3 regions of the Neorhizobium sp. NCHU2750 genome follow, and region 1 is predicted to be linked to each of the others. Evidence: riboswitches for the same ligand, from Rfam matches in the RefSeq annotation. Region 1 holds a riboswitch; each other region holds the start of a gene.
What was found. A riboswitch is a leader RNA that binds a small molecule or an ion and turns the genes downstream of it on or off. The one in region 1 is predicted to bind thiamine pyrophosphate.

Region 1 (6,995 bases):
CGTTGATGGTCGTTTCCTTGACCGTATCGGGCTGCAGGCCCGCCACCCAGCCACTGGTCAGATAGTTGGCCAAGTTGTTGTTGTCGCCGGCCGCGACGCCATCGAAACGAACTGCCGCCTCATTCGGTCCGGTTGCCAGTACCGCCTCGACCTTGTTGTCGATGCGGAAGTCCGGCGGAACGTCGAAGCGGATGCCGAGCCCGCCATGCATGAAGGTCTGGCCACGGACATAGCCTTCCTGCGGGCTGTCGCCATAGAGAAGGCCGTCTATGCCGGCAAGGAAGTAATCGCGGCCGCGATCTCCGACCGAGCCTTCCTGGCCGAAATTGCGGGCATGCTGGCGAGCAAGCTCGACGCGCTGCGCCGAATTCGGGTGGCTCGACAGGAAGTCGAGGCTCTGGTCGTTATCCGGATCGGCGGAGGAAAAGCGCGCATAGGCCGCCATGGAATCGAGGAAGCGCGCGGCGGCATAAGGATCGTAACCGGCTTCCCCCAGCATGCGGATGCCGATCGCATCAGCCTGAAGTTCCTGCTGGCGCGAGAATGCGGCGAGCCTCAGCTTACCGCGGGCGAGCGCCTGCTTGCCGGCAAGATCGCTGGACAGGACTTCGGCGACGACGCGGCTGGCGATGACCTCCGCCTCTTCGCGTTTCTGGCGCTCGATGCCGTGATTGGCGGTGACATGGCCCATTTCGTGCGACAGGACGGCTGCGACTTCCGAGGCATCATTGGCGAGCGCAAGCAGGCCGCGGGTGACATAGAGATAGCCGCCCGGCAGGGCGAAGGCGTTGATTGCCGGCGAATTCAGGATGGTGATGCGGAAGGACTGGTTCGGGTTTTCCGATACCGCGGTCAGTGCACCGGCAATCCGGGCGACGAGCCGCTCGGTCTTGGCATCCTTATATTCTCCACCATAGCTTGCAACGATTCGAGGGTGTTCGCGGGCGCCCATCTGGGCACGTGGATCGTTCTTCTGAACCTCTTCGACGGTCTGAGGACTGTCGGAGGGCGAGACGTTCGGCGTATAGGCCTGGTCGAAGATCGACTGGCAGCCATAGAGCATCGAGGTGGCAAAACAGAGGGCCGCGGCCGACCGGAATAGGCGGGCACGGTGCCAAACGCTTGGCCGCGTTGCATTATCCGTCTCAACCGTCTTCGCCTGCACCATCATCTCCGGACTTACGCTTCGGCATCCTGCCGTTGCGCCTGGACCAGTCGGCGACCCCTGCGGACCGGCTTCCTGTTCCAAGTTTTCGTTTCCTAACATGCCGTTATCGCAAAACGACAGCGCTGTCGCGCGTGACATGTTGCCAGTTCAATCACCGATCAATTTTCGCTGACCGATTTTCGCCCAAGCTGCACAGATATTCCTAAATGAATATGTATCGTCCACTGTGTTTGAAAATAAAATTACGTCAATCGCCGATGGCATTCACCCAAGTCCAAATTGTGGCGACCAATCCGCACGGTTGAAGACAGGCGTTTACGAGGCGTTGGCGGCGGAGGCGCCGTCGGCGCCGAAACGAGCGAGATAGTCCGCGCAGCGCAGGTGCGCGGCGACATGGCCATGCTCGACGAGGACGACATCATCAGCCAAGCGCTCGATCTCGCTGCGATCATGGGTGACGATCACAACGGTATTGCCGGTTTCCTCATGAAGTTCGCGCAGCAGATCGGTCATCCGCAGCCGCAGATCGGCATCGAGCGAAGCGAAGGGCTCATCGAGCAGCAGAACGGGCTTGCGGCGGACAAGGGCTCTCGCAAATGCCGCCCGTTGTTTCTCGCCGCCTGACAGCGAGCCCGGCATGCGTTTCGAAAAGCCAGCAAGGCTGACGCGCGCGAGCGCCTGTTCGACCCGTTGCCTGTCTTCGGCAGGGAGCCGCATGGCTGGGTTGATGCCAAGCGCGACATTGGTGAAGACATCGAGGTGGGCAAAGAGGTTATGGTCCTGAAAAACAACGGAGACCGGGCGCTCCGACGGATGCGTTCCGGTGCATTCATTGCCGGCTATGAATATCCGTCCGGCGTGTGCGACCTCAAAGCCTGCGATCAAATTGAGAAGCGTCGACTTGCCGGCGCCGGACGGGCCGGCGATGGCGGTGATCCTGCCTCGTTCGATTGTGCAATCGAAAGCAAAGCGGGTCGCACCAAGCGTCAGGCTTGTGTCTTCGATCCGGATGCCTTCATGCATCATTCTTCTCCCTTGCGCCGGCGGTGCCGAGGATGGTCAGGCCTAGGCAGACAAGGCCGAGGATCAGCGCCAGCCCGTCGGCATCATGGGTCCGGTAACTCGACAGCGTGCTATAGACCAGCCAGGGCAGGGTGACGAGATCGCTGGAGCCGAAAAGAGCGACAGCACCGAGATCGCCAAGCGACAGGGCCATGGCGAAGGAGAGCGCCGTTAGCACCGGCTTTCTCAGGACGGGGAGGTCGATCAGCCGCCATTTGGCGACCCCCGTCAGGCCAAGCGCCGTGACAAGCCTGGCGGTCTGCCGTTGGTGGTCGTCTAGGGCCGGCTGTAGCACGCGTATGGTGAATGGCAGGGCCATCATGGCGTTGATGACGGCGACCAGATAGGGCGCGAAGGCAGCCAGTGCATTACCCGAAATGCCCCATTGGCGCAGGGCGAGGAACCAGCCGGTGCCGAGAATGATCGGCGGGATGACGAGGACGAGCGACGAGAGGCCGGCAAGCGAGACGGAGAGGCTCCGCAATGCGAGCGGTCGCTTGCTGCCGGCGCCGATCGCCTGTCGCGCGAGGATGATGGCGAGGCTCGCCGCGACCGCGACAATGCCGGCGGTGAGAGCGATGACGAGGCTGGTTCCTGCTGCGCGAAGAAACAGCGGGCCGACCACGAGCTTCGGCAAATCCGCCTTGAGGCCGGCGGCGAGGACGGAGATCAGCGGTGCTGCGACATAGAGCGTTGCAGCCGCGATCATCAGGAGATCCCACAGCCGCGCCGGCGCCGATCGTCCGTCGAAACGCTTCGTTCTGCGCCCTGCCGTCCTTGCCGTCTCGCTTGCCGCCGGAAGCAGTGAGATCAGGCCGATGACGGTGGCGGTGACGGCGATCTGCAGGAAGGCGAGTGCGATGGCGCGCGGCGGATCGAAATCGAAGCGCAGCGCCTGATAGATCGCCACTTCCAGTGTCGTTGCCGCCGGGCCGCCGCCGAGCACGAGGACGAGGGTGAAACTGGTTGCGCAGAGCATGAAGATGAGGCCGGCCGCGCCCGGCACGACGCGCTTGAGGGCCGGCATCTCGACAAAGCGGAAGATCGACAGGGGCTTCATGCCGAGGCTTGCCGACAGGAGCCAATATTCCGCCGGCAAGCGTTCGAGCGCTGCGAGAAGCAGGCGGGTGGCGAGCGGGATGTTGAAGAATGTGTGGGCGATCAGGATGCCGGACAGGCCGTAGACGCTGACCGGCTGCTCGAGGCCGGCCATGCCGAGCCAGCTATTGAGCATGCCCTGCCGGCCCCAGACGCCCAGAAGACCCAAGGCACCGACGAGCGCGGGGAGCCCCATCGGTAGCGCCATCAGCCGGACGATCCAGACGCGGCCGGGAAAGCGTGGGCGGCGCGCCAGGGCAAGCGCCACCAGAATGGCGAAGAACACCGAGAGGAGGGTGGAGAGTGCCGCCTGCCAGAGGGTGAATTGCAGGATGCGCCAGGTATAGGCGGTGAACAGCCGGGATGCCGACTGGCCGCCTTCCCAGGCCAGCAGGGTGACAGCCGCCGTGCCGACGAACAGCAAGACGAGGACAAGCGCGGCAAGGCCCGCACCGATGCTTCGCTGTCGTTCTGCTTGGGTCAACACGTGGCGGCCCCGGCTGCTCTCTGCGTCTGCCTCAATTCTTGCTCATGGCGGTCAGCCATTCATCGATCCAGGCCTGGCGGTTCTTCGCCACTTCATCGGAGCCGATCAGAAGGGTCTTCTTCGGCTCGACCAGCTTGCCGAAAGCGTCGGGCAGCGGCGTGGAGGTCGGTGCCGCCGGCATCATCCAGTTGGTGGTGGGGATGATGTCCTGTGCCGTGGGAGAAAGGAGGAAGGTGAGGAAGCTTTTCGCCAGATCCTTGTTCTTCGTGTTTTTCAGGATGCCGGCAACTTCGATCTGGATGTAGTGACCGTCCGAGAAGGATGCGGCCTGATAACGATCGGTCTTTTCCTCGATCATGTGATAGGCGGGCGAGGTGGTGTAGGACAGCACCATCGGAACTTCACCCTTGGTGAACAGGCCATAGGCTTCCGACCAGCCGGGGGTGACGGTCAGCACGCGGTCCTTGAGCTTTGCCCAGGCTTCCGGCGCCTTGTCGCCATAGACCGCCTTGACCCAGAGCAGCAGGCCGAGGCCGGGCGTCGAGGTTCTTGGATCCTCGATGGCGATCTTCTGCGACGGGTCGCCTTCGACGAGATCCTTGAGGCTTGTCGGCGGAGATTTGATCGACTGCGTGTCATAGACCACGGCGAAATGGCCGTAGTCATAGGGGACGAACGTATCGTCGGTATAATTGCCCGGAACCTTGACGGCACTCATATCGATGCCGGCGGGCTGGAACAGGCCAGTCGCCTTCGCCTCGGAAACCAGGCTGGTATCGAGGCCGAGCGCCACATCGGCATCGGAGCCTGCGCCTTCGAGCTTGAGGCGGGTGAGCAGCGCCACGCCATCGGCCACGCCGACGAAATTGAGCGTGCAGCCGCAGGTCTTTTCAAATTCGGTCTTGATCTTCGGGCCGGGGCCCCAGTCCGAGATGAAACTCTCATAGGTATAGACGGTCAGCGGTTTGTTCTCTGCCCTTGCGGCAAAGGGCAGAAGAATTGCAGCCGTGGCCGCCAGAAATATCGTCGAAATCCTGCGCATCAGCGCCTCCTCTCAAAAAAACGAATGGGGGACAGGCGCTGGTGATGAGCCGTCTAATCCCTCCGCCGGTGTTAACCGGATCAGGTTCCGCGGGTTGGCATGAAGCCTCTCAGCCCTGCTTGCGCAGGGCACCCCGTTAGAGCGTGCAAAGATGTAGCGGTCTCGCTTGATACTGGCAAGAGGGCAGGACGCTTGATCAAAGACCCTCTCTGGCCTGCCGGCCATCTCCCCCACAAGGGAGGAGAAGACCCGTGGCAAGCCGCTCGCTCCCTATCGGGCGCTAAGGGTGCGGCCGGGTTAAGCCCTCCCCCTTGTGGGGAGGGTTGGGAGGTGGCTTTCCTACAGCAGTCCTGGCGGCCCATACGGTCGGCGGCTCGTGGTCAAATCAGCCGCCGGACATGTCCATGTACATGATCTCCCAGACATGCCCGTCGGGATCCTGGAAGCTGCAGCCGTACATGGAGCCCATTTCCATATTCGGCTTCCATTCGCTGCCGCCGGCGGCCAGTGCCTTTTGCCTGAAGCCGTCGACTTCGTCGCGGCTTGAGGCGGAAAGGCAGTTCAGCACCTGCGTTGCAGTCTTGGCGTCGGCGATCTGGCCGTTGATGAACATGCCGAATTTCTCATGGGTCAGCAGCATTACGTAGATCGCGTCGCTGACGACCATGCAGCTTGCCGTTTGATCGGAAAAGTCCGGATTCCTGGTGAAGCCGAGTGCGGCGTAGAAGGCCGTCGATGCTTCAAGGTCTGCCACCGGCAGGTTTACGAAAATCATGCGCATGTCTTTCCTCCTTCATTGTCCGGCGCCTCTTCGAGGGGCGCCGTCATGCCAAGGACGAAAGATGCGGTAGCAATCCGACACGTCCATGCCGGATCTTCAAATTCAGTGGCTTCCGCCCTGAAAGACCTTCAGTTCGCGGGGAACGATGGCCATGCCGCCGAGGCGATTGGCGATCGCGTAGTCGACGGTCTTCACTACGACGTCGGGCATGACAGGCTTTGTCAGTACGCCGAGCGTGCCCTCTATCCCGCCACCGATGTCGTCCGGATTGGCGGTCATGAAGACGACGGTCAGGCCGTAGTCCTCGGCGAGTTCGCGACCGATATCCGGCCCGGTGCGGCCATCGGAAAGGTTGACGTCGACAAAGGCGATATCCGCATAGGGCGCCAGCGCCAGCGCATGTTTGCGACCACTGGCGAAACCGGTCACTTTCAGCCCCATCTGTTCGATCGTCTCGGCGACGTCGAGTGCGATGAGGAACTCGTCCTCGATGATAAGAACCCGCTGGTTCATTGCCTCACTGGCCTGCCGACGACGCGAAACATTTGTCAGCATTGCACATCTCCACAGTTCAACTCGCTGCCGCCCGGTTGCCGCCATGTCTCAGCGATGCAACCGAACAAACCCAAGAACGCCGGAGTGAGGAGATTGTTCCGCGGCGGGACAGAATTTATTTAAGGTAACTTATTGTTAATCTTAATAAATAGTTGATTTCGAGGCAATCTGTCGCGGCCTCAGCCTTCAAGCTCCTCGCGCAGCATTTCAAGCTCCAGCCATTCCTCTTCCATGGCCGTCAGCTTTTCGCGCAGCTTTTCCATTTCGGCGGCGAGCTTGTTGAAGGTCGTCGGGTCCTTGGCGAAGAGGTTCGGATCGGCCATCTTCTTTTCGCGCAGCGCAATCTCGCCCTCGGCCTTCTGCATTTCCTTCGGCAGGTTTTCCAGCGCGAATTTCTGCTTGTAGGAAAGCTTTCCCTTGGCCTTGGGCGCTTCATAGGCCGGGGTCTCGGCCCTGGGCTTTTCAGCTGATTTCTCAGCCTTTTTTCGCTCTTCCAGGGCGCCCTTGCGCTGGGCGAGCATATCTGTATAGCCGCCCGCATATTCGATCCAGCGGCCGTCCGGCGCGTCCGGATTGGCGGGCGCGATGGTCGAGGTGACGGTTCGGTCGAGGAAATCGCGGTCGTGGCTGACAAGTATGACGGTGCCGTTATAGCCGGCGACGATTTCCTGCAACAGGTCCAGCGTCTCGATATCGAGGTCGTTGGTCGGTTCGTCCAAGATCAAAAGGTTGGACGGCTTTGCCAGCATGCGGGCCAGCATCAGACGGGCGCGTTCGCCGCCGGACAGGTTCTTGATCGGGG
Region 2 (6,995 bases), on a different replicon from region 1:
GCCGGTCATCGGCATCTCCCCCTTCGCCCAGATGGCCATTTCCGGCATCGTCATCATCGCGGCGGTCGTCTTCAATGCCCGGGCCGAACGCCGCGCCGGGCGCATCATCCTGAGGGATCGCGGCGCCCCGGAGATATCAGCATGAGCGACCTGACAACCGAACACAAGGGCGCCTCGACACATGTCCGCCAGCAGATCCCCGACCGATTGGGGACGCCCGTCAGCCGTCTGCTCGGCAGCTGGGAAGTGCTGCTCTTCGGCGTGGCGGTAGTGATCTTCATCGCCAACTGCTTCGCCTCCCCTTATTTCCTCAATGCCTGGAACCTGTCGGACGCCACGTTCAACTTTACCGAAAAGGCGATGATCGCCTTTGCCATGGCGATGCTGGTGATTGCCGGCGAGATCGACCTTTCGGTCGCCGCCATCATCGCGCTTGCCTCCACCGCCATGGGGGCGGCCGCGCAGATGGGTGTCGATACCGCAGGACTAGTGGCGATCGGCATCGGCGTCGGCCTTGCCTGCGGCGCCATCAACGGCGCCCTCGTCTCGGTGTTGAAACTGCCCTCCATCGTCGTCACGATCGGCACGATGAGCCTGTTTCGCGGCATTTCCTACATCGCGCTTGGCGATCAGGCCTATGGGAATTATCCGGCCGACTTCGCCTATTTCGGCCAGGGCTATGTCGTCTGGGTATTCTCGTTCGAATTCGTTCTCTTCGTCGTGATGGCCGTCATTTTCGGTGTCGTTCTGCATGCCACCAATTTCGGCCGACAGATCTTCGTCATCGGCAACAATGAGTTTGCCGCCCGCTTTTCCGGCATCCCGGTCGAGCGGATCAAGTTCAAGCTTTTCCTGCTCACCGGCTTGATGTCCGGCATCGCAGCTGTCTGCCTCACGTCGCGGCTCGGCTCCACGCGCCCATCGATCGCGCAGGGCTGGGAACTCGAAGTGGTGACCATGGTCGTGCTCGGCGGCGTATCCATTCTCGGCGGTGCGGGCACAATCGCGGGTGTCGTCATCGCCGCCTTCGTCATGGGCCTCGTCACCTTCGGCCTCGGCCTGCTGAACGTGCCGGGCATCGTCATGTCGATCTTCGTCGGCCTGCTTTTGATCATCACCATTGCCGTTCCCATCATCGCGCGCCGTATCCGGGAGATGCGCTGATGGAGACGGAGAAATACGCGTTCCGCATGAAGCTCAATCCCGGCATGGAGGCCGAATACAGAAAGCGGCATGACGAAATCTGGCCCGAACTCGTCGATCTGCTGCATGAGACCGGTATCAGCGACTACTCGATCTATCTCGACCAGCAGACCGACATTCTGTTTGGTGTGCTGACGCGGCCGCAAGGTCACGGGATGAAGAGCCTGCGGGATCACCCTGTGATGCAACGCTGGTGGGCACACATGGCCGACATCATGGAGACCAATCCGGATAACTCACCGGTCCAGACCGATCTCGTCACCGTGTTTCATCTGCCATGAGCCCACCTCGCAAGGTTGCCGTCATCGATATCGGCAAGACCAATGCCAAGGTTGTCGTGCTCGACTGTGCCCTCAGCAAGGAGATTGCCGAATTCCGCACGGCCAATCGGGTCATCTCCGGCCCGCCCTATCCCCATTTCCATGTCGACGGCCTGTGGGATTTCATTCTCACATCTCTTGTCGCGCTCGGCCGAGAGCCGGGATTTGATGCGATCTCGATTACCACGCACGGCGCCTGCGCGGTATTGCTCGATGAAGACGGTGCGCTGGCCCTGCCGGTCCTCGACTACGAGCATCTTTATCCCGAAGAGATCCGGCGCGACTATGCCGCCATCCGGCCTCCCTTCGCCGAAACCTTCTCTCCGGCACTTGCCGGCGGCCTCAATCTCGGCGCTCAGCTTCATTATCAGAAAACAGCCTTTCCAGCGGCGTTTTCACGCGTCAAGACGATCCTGACCTATCCGCAATACTGGGCCTTTCGCCTCACCGGCGTGGCAGCCAACGAGGTGACTTCGCTCGGCTGCCATACCGATCTCTGGTGTCCGCGCGACGACCACTATTCGACGCTGGTCGATACACTCGGCCTTCGCGACAGTCTTGCGCCATTGCGCAGCGCCTTCGATGTCCTGGGTTTTGTCACGCCGTATATCGCGGGAAGGATCGGGGTGCCCGGCGAAGTGCCAGTAGAATGCGGTATTCACGATTCCAATGCCTCGCTGCTGCGTCACCTCATTGGCCGAGAAGGACCGTTTGCCGTCGTCTCCTCCGGTACCTGGGTGGTCAATTTCGCCGTCGGCGGAGATCTCGATCATCTCGATCCGACGCGTGACACACTTGCCAATGTCGATGCCTATGGCCGCGCCACTCCGTCCTCGCGTTTCATGGGAGGACGCGAGTTCGAACTGCTGACGGCGGCGCTCGGTCCGCTTGATCAACAGGCGGCGATGTCCGCCATGCCGGCGGCAATCGCCAGACAGATCATGCTCCTGCCCAATCTGGCGGAGGGGTCCGGTCCGTTTCCCGGCAGGCGTGCGTTCTGGCTGAATGCCGAGAATGCATCGATCGCCGAACGATGGGCTGCCGCCTGCCTCTATCTGGCATTGATGACCGATACCTGCCTTTGCCTGATCGGAGCCGGTGGCCCCACCCTGGTCGAAGGGCCGTTTGCCCAGAACCGGGTCGCGCTCGCTGCGCTGGCGGCGCTGCTCGGCCGGGACGTGATTGCGCTGGCGGGAGATACCGGGACGAGCCAGGGGGCGGCTCTCCTGGCGGGCGCGAGCCCCGCATCGGCGGATGGCGGGGCTCGCGTCGCACCTCTCGCGGCCATCGGCCTCCATGCCTACGCGGATAGCTGGCGCTCGATATCGGCCCGCCGCGACAAAAAGCGAGCATGACGGATTTGCCGGCGCGGTCACGCTCATAATTGCGTGACGGGTCTTCCCTCCGTCGAAGAACCGGTGTTATGTTCCATCCATGACAGGGGCGTCTGGCGCAAGCCGGGCTGAGAAGCACCCTTTGAACCTGAACCAGATCATGCTGGCGGAGGGAGTCGTTAGGGCCTTTACGTCATCGTTCGGCCCGTTGCGCCTCACCCCGCCAGGGGAGGAGCAAATGCAAGTCGAAAGCCCCATTCATCCAACACCAGGTGCGTTGCTCGCGGCGATGCGCGATCGAAATCCGCTCGTTCAGAATATTACAAATTTCGTTGCAATGAACATCGCGGCCAATGTGATGCTCGCCGCCGGCGCCTCGCCAGCCATGGTTCACGCTACGGAAGAGGCCGGAGAATTTGCCGGAATCGCGGCGGCAGTGACCATCAATATCGGGACCATCTCCCCCGATTTCCTCGCAGGGATGCTGGAGGCGGCAAAAGCCAGCACTATGGCGGGAAAGCCCTGGATCTTAGACCCTGTTGCCCATTTCGCCACCGCCTACCGGCGAGACGCCATTGCCCGACTGCTGGATCTTCGACCGACAGTCATTCGCGGCAATGCTTCGGAAATCATCGCTCTGGCCGGTGCGCATTCCAGGGGGCAGGGCGTCGATGCCGGTGACAGCGTCGCCTCCGCCGAACAGGCCGCCATCGCTCTGGCGACAGAAAGGACCTGCGTTGTCGCTGTTACCGGTGACATCGACTTCGTCACCGATGGCCAGCGTAAAATCCGCATCCATGGCGGCTCACCACTGATGCCGCAGGTTACCGCACTTGGATGTTCGCTGACTTGCCTTGTCGGCGCTTTCGTTGGTGCAGCACCGGACACGCCTATCGAGGCAACGGTCGCCGCACTGGCGCTCTTCGCGCTGGCGGGCGAAGGAGCGGCCGAAACGGCACAGGGGCCCGGCAGCTTTCTTCCCCTATTCCTGGATCGGCTGGCTGCCACGACACCCGACATGCTGGATGCCGGGGCACGGATCGTCAGCGCATGAGGCCGTTCGATCTCTCCCTCTATCTTGTCCTCAACCCCGATCTTTGCAGTCCTATCGGCATGGTGGAAACGACGAGGCTTGCCGTCAGGGGCGGCGCCACGCTGGTCCAGCTGCGCGACAAGCATGCGACGACCGAACAGATGATTGCCACCGGCCGGCTGCTGAAAGCGGTGCTTTCCGGCACCGGCGTTCCGCTGATCGTCAATGACGATGTCGAGGCCGCAATCGCCATCGGCGCAGACGGCGTGCATGTCGGCCAGAGCGATCTGGCGGCGGTGATCACCCGCCAGCGGGTCGGGCCGGACATGATTGTCGGCCTCTCGGTGGAAACCGAGGATCTGGCTCGCACCATCGATCCGGCGATTGTCGACTATGCCGGCGTCGGCCCCGTCTTCGCCACGGCAACCAAGGCGGATCACGAGGCACCGATCGGCTTCGACGGGCTCGCCCGCATTGTCGCCGCCGCCCCGGTACCGACCGTCGCCATCGGCGGGCTGAAGACGGCCCATGTAAGATCCGTCCTCGCGGCCGGCGCAGATGGACTTGCGGTCGTGTCAGCCATCTGCGGAACCGCGTCGCCTGAAGATGCTGCAAGAACCATCCATTACGAAATCCGGAAGGCACGCCCATGACAGTCCGCAATGTTCTTTCAATTGCCGGCTCCGATCCTTCGGGCGGTGCCGGCATACAGGCAGACCTCAAGGCGTTCTCCGCACGCGGCACCTATGGCATGGCCGCTCTGACTGCACTGACAGCCCAGAACACCCAAGGCGTGACGGCCGTCCTGCCGCTTCCCGTCGATTTCGTCATCAGTCAGATCGACGCCATCCTTGATGACATAAGGGTCGATGCGGTCAAGATCGGAATGATCGCCAATGCGGAAATCGCCGATGCACTCGCCGACCTGCTGGCCCGGCGATGCGAAGGCATTCCAATTGTCCTGGATCCGGTCATGATGGCCAAGGGCGGCTCACCGCTTCTCGCCCCGACGGCGATCGCTGCCGTCCGGGATCGTCTGGTACCGCTGGCCACCGTCATGACGCCCAACCTGCCGGAAGCCGCTGCCCTGCTTGGCGAAGCGGAGGCCACGAACCGCGAGGCCATGGCCGATCAGGCAAAGCAGCTGCACCTCACAGGCCCCGATGCGGTGCTGATCAAGGGCGGCCATCTGGATGGCGGACATAGCCCCGACGTCCTGGCGCAGGCCGCCGGCTTGTCCTGGTTCGAGGCGCAAAGGGTCGCCACCAGGAACACCCACGGCACCGGGTGCACCCTGTCGAGCGCCATTGCCGCCGAGATCGCCAAGGGTGTGCCCGTCACCGACGCCATCACGATCGCCAAGGCCTACCTGACCTGCGCGATCGCTGAAGCCGACAGCCTTTCCGTTGGAAGCGGGCACGGTCCCGTCCACCATTTCATCGACCTCTGGAGACAATGAAGAATGAGCCTCGCCCTCAATCAACAGATCGTCCTTGTGACGGGAGCCAGCCGTGGCCTGGGTGCCGCGATCGCAGCGGCTTTCGCCCGGGAAGGCGCCCGCGTCGCCATCAACTATCACCAGAGCAAGGACAAGGCAGACGCACTTGCCGCCGAACTCGGCCCGAACGCCCATGCCTTCGGGGCGGATGTTCGTGATCCGGCTGCCGTCCGCGCGATGATATCAGAAATCGAGACAGTCTTCGGCGCTCCGCCGACCACCGCCGTCCACAATGCGCTGACCGACTTCTCCTTCAACGGTGATGCCCGCTCAAAGCTGGATGAGATGTCCTGGAGTGAAATTTCGGCACAGCTTGACACCGCACTCAAGGGCGCACTGAATGTCATCCAGGCCGTCAGGCCCGCGATGGAGAAGGCAGGCTTCGGCCGCATCGTGACGATCGGCACCAATCTCTTCCAGAATCCCGTGGTGCCCTATCACGATTATACCGCTGCCAAGGCTGCGTTATTGTCGCTGACCCGCACTGCCGCGGCCGAGCTTGGCCCGGTCGGCATCACGGTCAACATGGTCTCCGGCGGGCTGTTGCAGACAACCGATGCCAGCCGCGCGACACCCGATGCGGTCTTCGACATCATTGCAGCCAATACGCCGCTAAGACGTGTCACCACGCCGGAGGAAGCCGCGGATGCGGTGCTGTTCTTCGCCAGCCCCTGGGCAAGATCCGTTACCGGACAAAACCTGATCGTCGATGGTGGTCTGGTTTACGGCTGAAGATGAGGCAAACCCTCGTCCTCGCTATTCGCCGTGGCGTTCCAGCGATTTGAGAACCGTCCGTTCGGACAGGGTGAGGTAGACTTCCATTTCGGCAGCTGCCTCATTCGCCTTGCCGTCCTCGACAAGCCGGAGAATGTTCTCGTTCAACTCGACGAATGGTGCGTGCAACTGTTCCGGATTGGCAAGAAGGCCGAAACCGAGGCGCAGTTCTGCAGCGATGCGCTCGTAGAATTCGCTCAGCCGCGTGCTGTCGGCAAGATCAACCACCGCTGCATGAAAGCGCATGTTGGAACTGCCGACATCAACCCAGTCCAGTGCCTCACGTCCGCGCTTGGCCTTCTCGACCGCCTCGTGCATCACAGCGACAGCGGTATGACGAGGCCAGGACTGGCGCAGCGCGCCGCACTCCACCATCCGGCGCACCCGATAGATATCGATGATCGTCGCCATGTTCGGCACAGCGACGAACACGCCGCGATTGGCTTCGTGGCGCACAAGGCCGTCCTTGGTCAGAAGGCGGAATGCCTCGCGCAGCGAATTGCGCGACACGTCGAAACGCTCGCTGAAGGCAGCCTCAGACAGGCGCTGGCCGGGCGCGAGTTCGCCTGAAATCAGAAGACTGCGAATCTCCCGCGCCAGCCGATCCGATAGCGGCAAGCCGTCCAGGTTTTTACTCATTGCGCCCTATCCTCAAACCCGCTGGCAGTTCTTCTCTGAGACTCCGGCATTGTCGTCTCGCCGCTCTTAGCACAATCGGTGAGCAAATCACCTGATTTCCTGCCAAAACCTTGGCCTTAAAGTCCAACAAATAGACAATATAATGGAACAATATGATAGAATTGTTGAACAATATTGACATTCCTCCGAAACCA
Region 3 (6,995 bases), on a different replicon from region 1:
GAGCAGCAGGATGGGCTTGTCCTGGACAACCGTTCGCAGCAAAGCGGCTCTCTGCCTCATCCCGCCGGATAGCGCATGGGGAAGAAGATTCTCGAAGCCAGACAGCCCGAACTCGTCGAGCAGAGGCTGGACCTTGCGCCGTGCTGCGCCGCGGCGCATGCCCTGCACTTCCAGTCCGAGCGTGGCATTGTCGAGAATGCAGCGCCACGGCATCAACGCATCACGCTGGGGCATGAATGCGAAAGGTCGGCCGGCGGAGGAAAGTGGGCTCCCTTCGAAGGAGACGCAGCCATGGTCGGCTTTGGCGGCGCCGGTCAGCACCTTGAAGATCGTCGACTTGCCTGCGCCGGATGGTCCGAGGATCGAGACGAACTCACCGGCATTGATGGTAAGCGAGATATCGCCGAGTACATCTATGTCGCCATAGCGCAGGCAGATACGATCGAGCGCGAGAAGAGGCGGTCTCATTGTTCTCTCCCTTCTACTGCCTCGATCCACGGAGCCAGGAGGCGCTGGATCAGCCATGTGGCAGCAAAAAGGATGAGGGTCAGGAGCGAGCTGACGAATACGGCGGCGAGTACGAGGTCCGGCCGGAAGTTGTTCTTCGCATTCAGCATGTAGATGCCGAGCCCTCTGGCGGCACCGGCATATTCGGCAAAGATGGCGGCAACGACCGCATAGGTGATGGAAATACGCAGACCGGCAAAGAAATAGGGCAAAGCCGATGGCAACCGTGCAAGCCTGAAACGTTTCCAGCGCGATGCGCTCATCGAGGCTAGCAAATCCTCGATGTCACGATCGGTGGCCGCATAGCCTTCCGTCAACGCAACGAGCATCGGGAAGAAGGTGACGAGCGCGACCAACAGTATCTTGGGCACCAGTCCAAACCCGAACCAGAGGACGACGAGCGGTGCGATGGCAACCAGCGGCAGCGTCTGGCTGATGATGAAGATCGGAAACAGCATGCGTCGAAGAAGCGGCGAGAAATCGACGACGACCGACAGGGCGAAGGCACAGAAGATGGAGAGCGAGAAACCGAGCAGCGTGGCGCGGATCGTCGGCATCGTATTTATCCACAAAGCCTCTCTATTGGCCCATGCCTGGAAGGCCACCTGCGACGGGGACGGCAGGATTGTCGGGCCGATCCCTGATGTGCGGCAATAGATCTCCCATGCCGTCAGAATCGCGATCATGGCGATCAGCGCTGGCAACAGACGCGCAAGGGCATTGGCGAGGGGCAAGCCCCGCTGGTGAAGCGAGCGTGAGGGCATCGATCTGTCCGCGAGTTCTCGCTCAGGCCTTGGAAGGGCTGTTGGCGGATACGGTGAGATCGATGGTCACATGACCCTGCGGCGGTCCGAAGCGAACGAAGGCCTCGCCAACGGTGGCAAAAACCGGTGCCGCATCGCCTCGCAGCTTGGTGCAAAAATTCTTCGATCGGTCGAAAACGCCTGACGTCTTGATGAAATCTATGCAGCCGTAGATTTCATCCATGTGCTGGCCGATGCCGAGCGTATAAAGGGAAAACTGGGCGGCCACAGACTGTCCGGATGACGGGATGGCGGCGACGGCTGCAAGCGCCTGTGCCTTGCGCTCGTCAAGCGGGCGCATCGGACCGGTCATTTCCGCCACCTGGCAAATCGGGTCGTCCGGTTCTCCCGGGCAGCCACGGGATAGGGTGGCGTGGAGAACGCAATGCTTGCCTGTCTTCGCTGCCGCAACGAACAGGTCGCGCATGGCTGCGAAAACCACGTCCGGTGTGCCTACAAGCAGGGTGGAGATGTCGTCTGTCTCGATTCGCAGCCGGTCCCGATAGGGATCCAATGCTGAAAGCGAGCCTAAAATCACCCCGACGAACTCGTCGGACATGGGGTAAAGAGAAATTTGTGCGCCGGAAAACATCGCTTGAACCTCGCTCCGCTGGCATTATCCAGATCAGCTTTAGGGTCCGCGATCATGCGATCGCATCTCAGCCCCGGCGTTACGGAGCACCCCTGTCTGATTTCCTGATAGATCAAACCGACCGCGATTTGCAAGTGGCAGATTGTTGAATGTCGCGATGAGGGGGCGTACGAGTGGCAACACATGATGTGGCCGCTAACCCTGAATTGCCTGAATGCCTCTGAAACCTCCCAGCCGTAGAAAAAACGATCCTGAAAGGACGAAGGCGGATATCCTCGATGTCGCCACCGTCGAATTCGCGACGCATGGGCTTGCCGGCGGGCGTATCGATGCCATCGCAGAGAAGACCCGCACGTCGAAGCGGATGATCTATTATTATTTCGGTGGCAAGGAAGATCTCTACCTGGCTGTGCTGGAGCGGTCCTACCGGCAGATCCGGACGATCGAGGCCGATCTCGAACTTCAGGAAATGCCACCGGAAAAGGCGCTTCGCATCCTTATTGCGGCGACCTTCGACTATGATGAAGCCAACCCGGATTTCATTCGGCTCGTCAGCAGCGAGAACATCAACTACGCAGCCCACATGCACCGGTCCGAATCGCTGCGCGATCTCAACGTCTCGATCATCAACACTCTGGCTGCAATCTTGGCCAGGGGTGCAGCCGAGGGTGTGTTCAAGCGTAATGCCGATCCGATCGATGTGCATATGCTGATAAGTGCATTCTGTTTCTTCCGCGTTTCCAACCGCCATACATTCGGAACGATCTTTCGGCGCGATCTTTCCGAGCCTACCCTGCTCGGGCACCATAAGCAGATGATCGTGGATGTGGTTCTCGGCTATCTCATGACGCCTGGGGATGAGCCCGAAATCTGTCGGTAGCGTCGATCGCAGCGATCCTGCCGCCGGCGCTCGGCTATCTCCCGGCGGCCTGTCATCCCCGGTCTTTTGACGATTGCTGAATCGCTTGGGCGCCATTAAATCATGAGGATCACAGACGGGGATAGCGCATGACAGACGGCAGGTATTTTTCTTCAGTCGGCGGGCTTCCGCCACAGACGCAGCTTCTTTCCAGCAAGGCAGTCTTCACGACGGCTTATGCAGTCATTCCCGGCACCGTCATGAGCGACATCGTCACCAGCGTTCTGCCGCACTGGGAGAAGACTCGCGCCTGGATCCTCAGTCGCCCGCTTACCGGCTTTGCCGAGACCTTTTCGCAATATATCGTCGAGGTTCAACCCGGCGGCGGCAGCATGCGTCCTGAGCCGGACGTGCGGGCTTCCGCTGCGATTTTCGTCGTAAAAGGTGAGCTTTCAATCGAACTGGATGGGCAAAGCCACAATTTGCGCGAAGGTTCTTTCGCCTATTTGCCAGCAGGATCGAAATGGACGGTGCGTGGCGAGGGGGATGTTCCCTGTCGTTTCCACTGGGTGCGCAAGGCTTTCAAGGTCGTGGACGGTCTGGAGCCGCCGCCGGCAATATTCACGCATGAGGACGACTGCGTGATGGATCCGATGCCGGATACCAACGGACGCTGGGCAACGACGCGTTTCATCGATCCGTCGGATGTGCGCTACGACATGCATCTCAACATCGTCACCTTCGAACCGGGCGCCGTCATTCCCTTCATGGAAACCCATATCATGGAGCATGGTCTCTATGTTCTGGAGGGGAAAGCCGTCTATCGGCTGAATCAGGACTGGGTCGAAGTCGAAGCGGGGGACTATATGTGGCTGCGCTCCTTCTGCCCGCAGGCCTGCTATGCCGGCGGGCCGGGACGGTTCCGCTATCTGCTCTACAAGGATGTGAACCGGCATGCCGACCTTTGGTAGAAGAATATGCAACGCGGCCACCGGCCGCGTTTTTTGATCTGCAGCAGACCTACAGGCTTTATTGACCTGTCTGGCAAATTTGTAATATCGATATCCTCACCATGTATGACAAGATTGTGCCGCAGCAAGGCCATCGATGATCCTGGGGAGGATTTGGATTTATGCTGAAAAGACTTCTGCTGACGGGCGCCGCAGGTGGTGTCGGTCGGAGCATTCGCCCGTTGTTGTCGCAACTTGCGGAGCATGTTGTTCTGTCGGATATCGGCCAGGTGACCGAGGTCGGGCCGAAAGAGAATTTCGTCCGCTGCGACCTCGCCGATGCAAAAAGCGTCGCGCAGCTCGTGGATGGCGTTGACGGGATCATTCATCTCGGCGGCATTTCGGTCGAACGAGGCTTTGAGCCCATCCTTCAGGGCAATATTATCGGCCTTTACAATCTTTATGAGGCGGCGCGCCATCACGGCAAGCCACGCATCGTATTCGCCAGTTCCAACCACGTGGTCGGCTATTATCGGTGCGACGAACATCTCGACAACACGGTCTACCCCCGGCCGGACTCGCTCTATGGCGTATCGAAGGTGTTCGGTGAGGCGGTCGCCAGCATGTATCACGACAAGTTCGGCCAGGAGACCTTGTCCCTGCGTATCGGTTCCTGTTTCGAACGGCCGCTCAATAAGCGCATGCTCTCCACATGGTTGAGCTACAGGGATTTCGTCTCTCTGTGTGGGCGGGCTTTTCTCACACCAAAACTCGGCCACACAATCGTCTATGGCGCGTCCGCGAATGAAAAGCGCTGGTGGGACAACAGCAAGGCTGACTTCCTCGGTTGGCACCCGGAAGACAGTTCGGCTCAATGGAGTGCGGAAATCTATGCAGCGTCAGGTCCGGAGAACCCGGCCGACCCGGCAGTCATATACCAGGGTGGCGCCTTCGCGGCGCTGGGGCATCCGGACGACAGTTGAATTCCCCAGGTCCTGCAACTTACATGCACGCATGACGGTACACAAATGTATGACGGGCCGCTGCGGCCAACAGGGAAGGATTTCACCATGAGCATTCATCAAAATCTGATCGCTGGCGAATGGGTCGGCGGCAATGGTTCGGAAAACATCAATCCGTCCGACACGAACGATGTGGTCGGGCTTTATGCGCAGGCATCCGCTGACGATGTCCGGGCAGCGATTGCGGCGGCGAAGGCCGCCTTTCCCACCTGGTCGCGGTCCGGCATTCTGGAACGTCACGCGATCCTCAGGAAGGCTGCCGACGAAATCCTGGCACGTAAGCAGGAGTTGGGCGAACTGCTGGCTCGCGAAGAAGGCAAGACCCTGCCGGAAGGCATCGGCGAGGTAACCCGTGCCGCCCAGATCTTCGACTTCTTTTCCGGTGAAACGCTGCGGCTTGCCGGTGAGATGTTACCATCGGCCCGGCCGGGCATCGGCGTCGAGATCACACGGGATCCGTTGGGTGTCATCGGTATCATCACGCCGTGGAATTTCCCGATTGCCATTCCCGCATGGAAAATCGCGCCGGCGCTTTGCTACGGCAATACCGTCGTCTTCAAGCCGGCCGAACTCGTGCCGGGCTGCTCTTGGGCGATCGTCGATATCCTCCACCGTGCGGGCCTGCCGAAGGGCGTGCTCAATCTCGTCATGGGGCCGGGCTCGGTCGTCGGCCAGGCAATGCTGGATAGCCCCGATCTCGCCGGGATTACGTTTACCGGGTCGACCGGCACGGGCAAGCGTGTCGCTCTTGCATCACTCGAGCATAACCGCAAGTTCCAGCTTGAAATGGGTGGCAAGAATCCGATGGTGGTGCTGGACGATGCCGATCTCGGCGTAGCGGTCGAGGCGGCCGCCAATTCCGGTTTCTTCTCTACCGGCCAACGCTGCACGGCATCTTCCCGGCTGATCGTCACCGAGGGCATTCACGACAAGTTCGTGGCCGCTCTGACCGAAAGATTGAAGGGGATCAAGGTTGGCCATGCGTTGAAGCCGGAGACGCATGTCGGGCCCGTCGTCGACGCCCGGCAGTTGAAGCAGGACACGGATTATATCGATATCGGCGTGAGAGAAGGAGCAAAGCTCGCCTTTGGCGGCGAGCGGCTCGAACTCGATACCCCTGGTTTCTACCTGCAGCCGACCTTGTTCACCGAGGCCACCAACCAGATGCGTATCTCCAGGGAGGAGATATTCGGGCCGGTGGCAAGCGTCATCCGGGTGAAGGATTATGACGAAGCGCTGGCCGTCGCCAATGATACGCCCTTCGGTCTTTCCGCCGGGATCGCCACCACGAGCCTGAAATATGCCACGCATTTCAAGCGGAATTCCGAGGCCGGCATGGTGATGGTCAATCTGCCGACGGCGGGTGTGGATTTCCACGTGCCGTTCGGGGGGCGCAAGGCATCGTCCTTCGGGCCACGCGAACAGGGCAAGTATGCAGCGGAATTCTTCACCGTGGTGAAGACCTCCTACACGCTGGCTTGAGCATCGATTTGCCCGGCTGACAAAGGTCCGGGCAATCTGAAATTTAGCTTTACTCCGTCCGCGGCCGAAAAACCGTGGACGGAGCGGCAGGACGCGTTATGTGTCTTTGGAAAACGATCAAAGACAAGGCAGGCAACATTGGTTCAGCGCGTCAGCTTTTATATCCTTCTGGTGCTGGTGACGCTGGCCTTCATCGCCGTCCTGATACCTTTCTACTCAGCGGTCTTCTGGGCCGTCGTGTTCGCCATTATTTTCTTTCCGCTCTACTCGCGGCTTGAGCGCGGGCTTGGCGGTCGACGCAATATCGCCGCCGCCATCACCGTCCTGATCTGCCTGTGCCTCGTCATCCTGCCGGGGCTGGCAATCCTCAGTTCCCTCATTCAGGAGGGAACATCTCTCTATAAGCGCATCGCAAGCGGAGAGATAAATGTCGGCAATATGGTCAATCAGGTTGTCGCAGCCATGCCGGCCTTCGTTCAGGAACGGATAAGCAGTTTCGAGACGGAAGGGTTTTCGGAACTGCGGGAACGGCTCTCATCCTCGCTGATGCAGGGTGGCAGCTTCTTTGCCGGTCGCGCTCTGACCTTCGGCCAGAGTACGCTCGAGTTTTTCGTCGCTTTCGGCCTGATGCTCTATCTTCTGTTCTTCCTGTTTCGCGATGGGCGATCCTTGGCGGCCACCATTCGCAACGCAGCGCCTCTGAGCGACGAGCATACGAGCCAGTTCATGGCGAAATTCGCCTCCGTGGTCCGAGCGACGGTACGGGGCAACATCATCATC

Region 2: linked by a shared signal. The riboswitch ahead of thiM (hydroxyethylthiazole kinase) and the one ahead of thiB (thiamine ABC transporter substrate binding subunit) in region 1 are both predicted to bind thiamine pyrophosphate.
Region 3: linked by a shared signal. The riboswitch ahead of NCHU2750_RS24070 (YkoF family thiamine/hydroxymethylpyrimidine-binding protein) and the one ahead of thiB (thiamine ABC transporter substrate binding subunit) in region 1 are both predicted to bind thiamine pyrophosphate.

What each region holds. Positions count from the first base shown of each region.
Region 1 is NZ_CP030827.1:3,659,260-3,666,254, reverse strand. It holds gene NCHU2750_RS17795 (M48 family metalloprotease) at 1-1,063, opposite strand, end outside; gene NCHU2750_RS17790 (thiamine ABC transporter ATP-binding protein) at 1,484-2,194, opposite strand; gene NCHU2750_RS17785 (thiamine/thiamine pyrophosphate ABC transporter permease ThiP) at 2,184-3,815, opposite strand; gene thiB (thiamine ABC transporter substrate binding subunit) at 3,847-4,857, opposite strand; TPP riboswitch at 4,898-5,003, opposite strand; gene NCHU2750_RS17775 (VOC family protein) at 5,243-5,638, opposite strand; gene NCHU2750_RS17770 (response regulator) at 5,741-6,193, opposite strand; gene NCHU2750_RS17765 (ABC-F family ATP-binding cassette domain-containing protein) at 6,373-6,995, opposite strand, start outside.
Region 2 is NZ_CP030829.1:252,067-259,061, forward strand. It holds gene NCHU2750_RS25290 (ABC transporter permease) at 1-145, shown strand, start outside; gene NCHU2750_RS25295 (ABC transporter permease) at 142-1,164, shown strand; gene rhaM (L-rhamnose mutarotase) at 1,164-1,484, shown strand; gene NCHU2750_RS25305 (FGGY-family carbohydrate kinase) at 1,481-2,878, shown strand; TPP riboswitch at 2,953-3,049, shown strand; gene thiM (hydroxyethylthiazole kinase) at 3,096-3,911, shown strand; gene thiE (thiamine phosphate synthase) at 3,908-4,543, shown strand; gene thiD (bifunctional hydroxymethylpyrimidine kinase/phosphomethylpyrimidine kinase) at 4,540-5,349, shown strand; gene NCHU2750_RS25325 (3-oxoacyl-ACP reductase) at 5,353-6,120, shown strand; gene NCHU2750_RS25330 (GntR family transcriptional regulator) at 6,145-6,801, opposite strand.
Region 3 is NZ_CP030828.1:737,727-744,721, forward strand. It holds gene NCHU2750_RS24060 (ABC transporter ATP-binding protein) at 1-468, opposite strand, end outside; gene NCHU2750_RS24065 (ABC transporter permease) at 465-1,271, opposite strand; gene NCHU2750_RS24070 (YkoF family thiamine/hydroxymethylpyrimidine-binding protein) at 1,294-1,902, opposite strand; TPP riboswitch at 1,896-2,006, opposite strand; gene NCHU2750_RS24075 (TetR/AcrR family transcriptional regulator) at 2,117-2,782, shown strand; gene NCHU2750_RS24080 (bifunctional allantoicase/(S)-ureidoglycine aminohydrolase) at 2,911-3,732, shown strand; gene NCHU2750_RS24085 (NAD-dependent epimerase/dehydratase family protein) at 3,894-4,694, shown strand; gene NCHU2750_RS24090 (aldehyde dehydrogenase family protein) at 4,782-6,215, shown strand; gene NCHU2750_RS24095 (AI-2E family transporter) at 6,354-6,995, shown strand, end outside.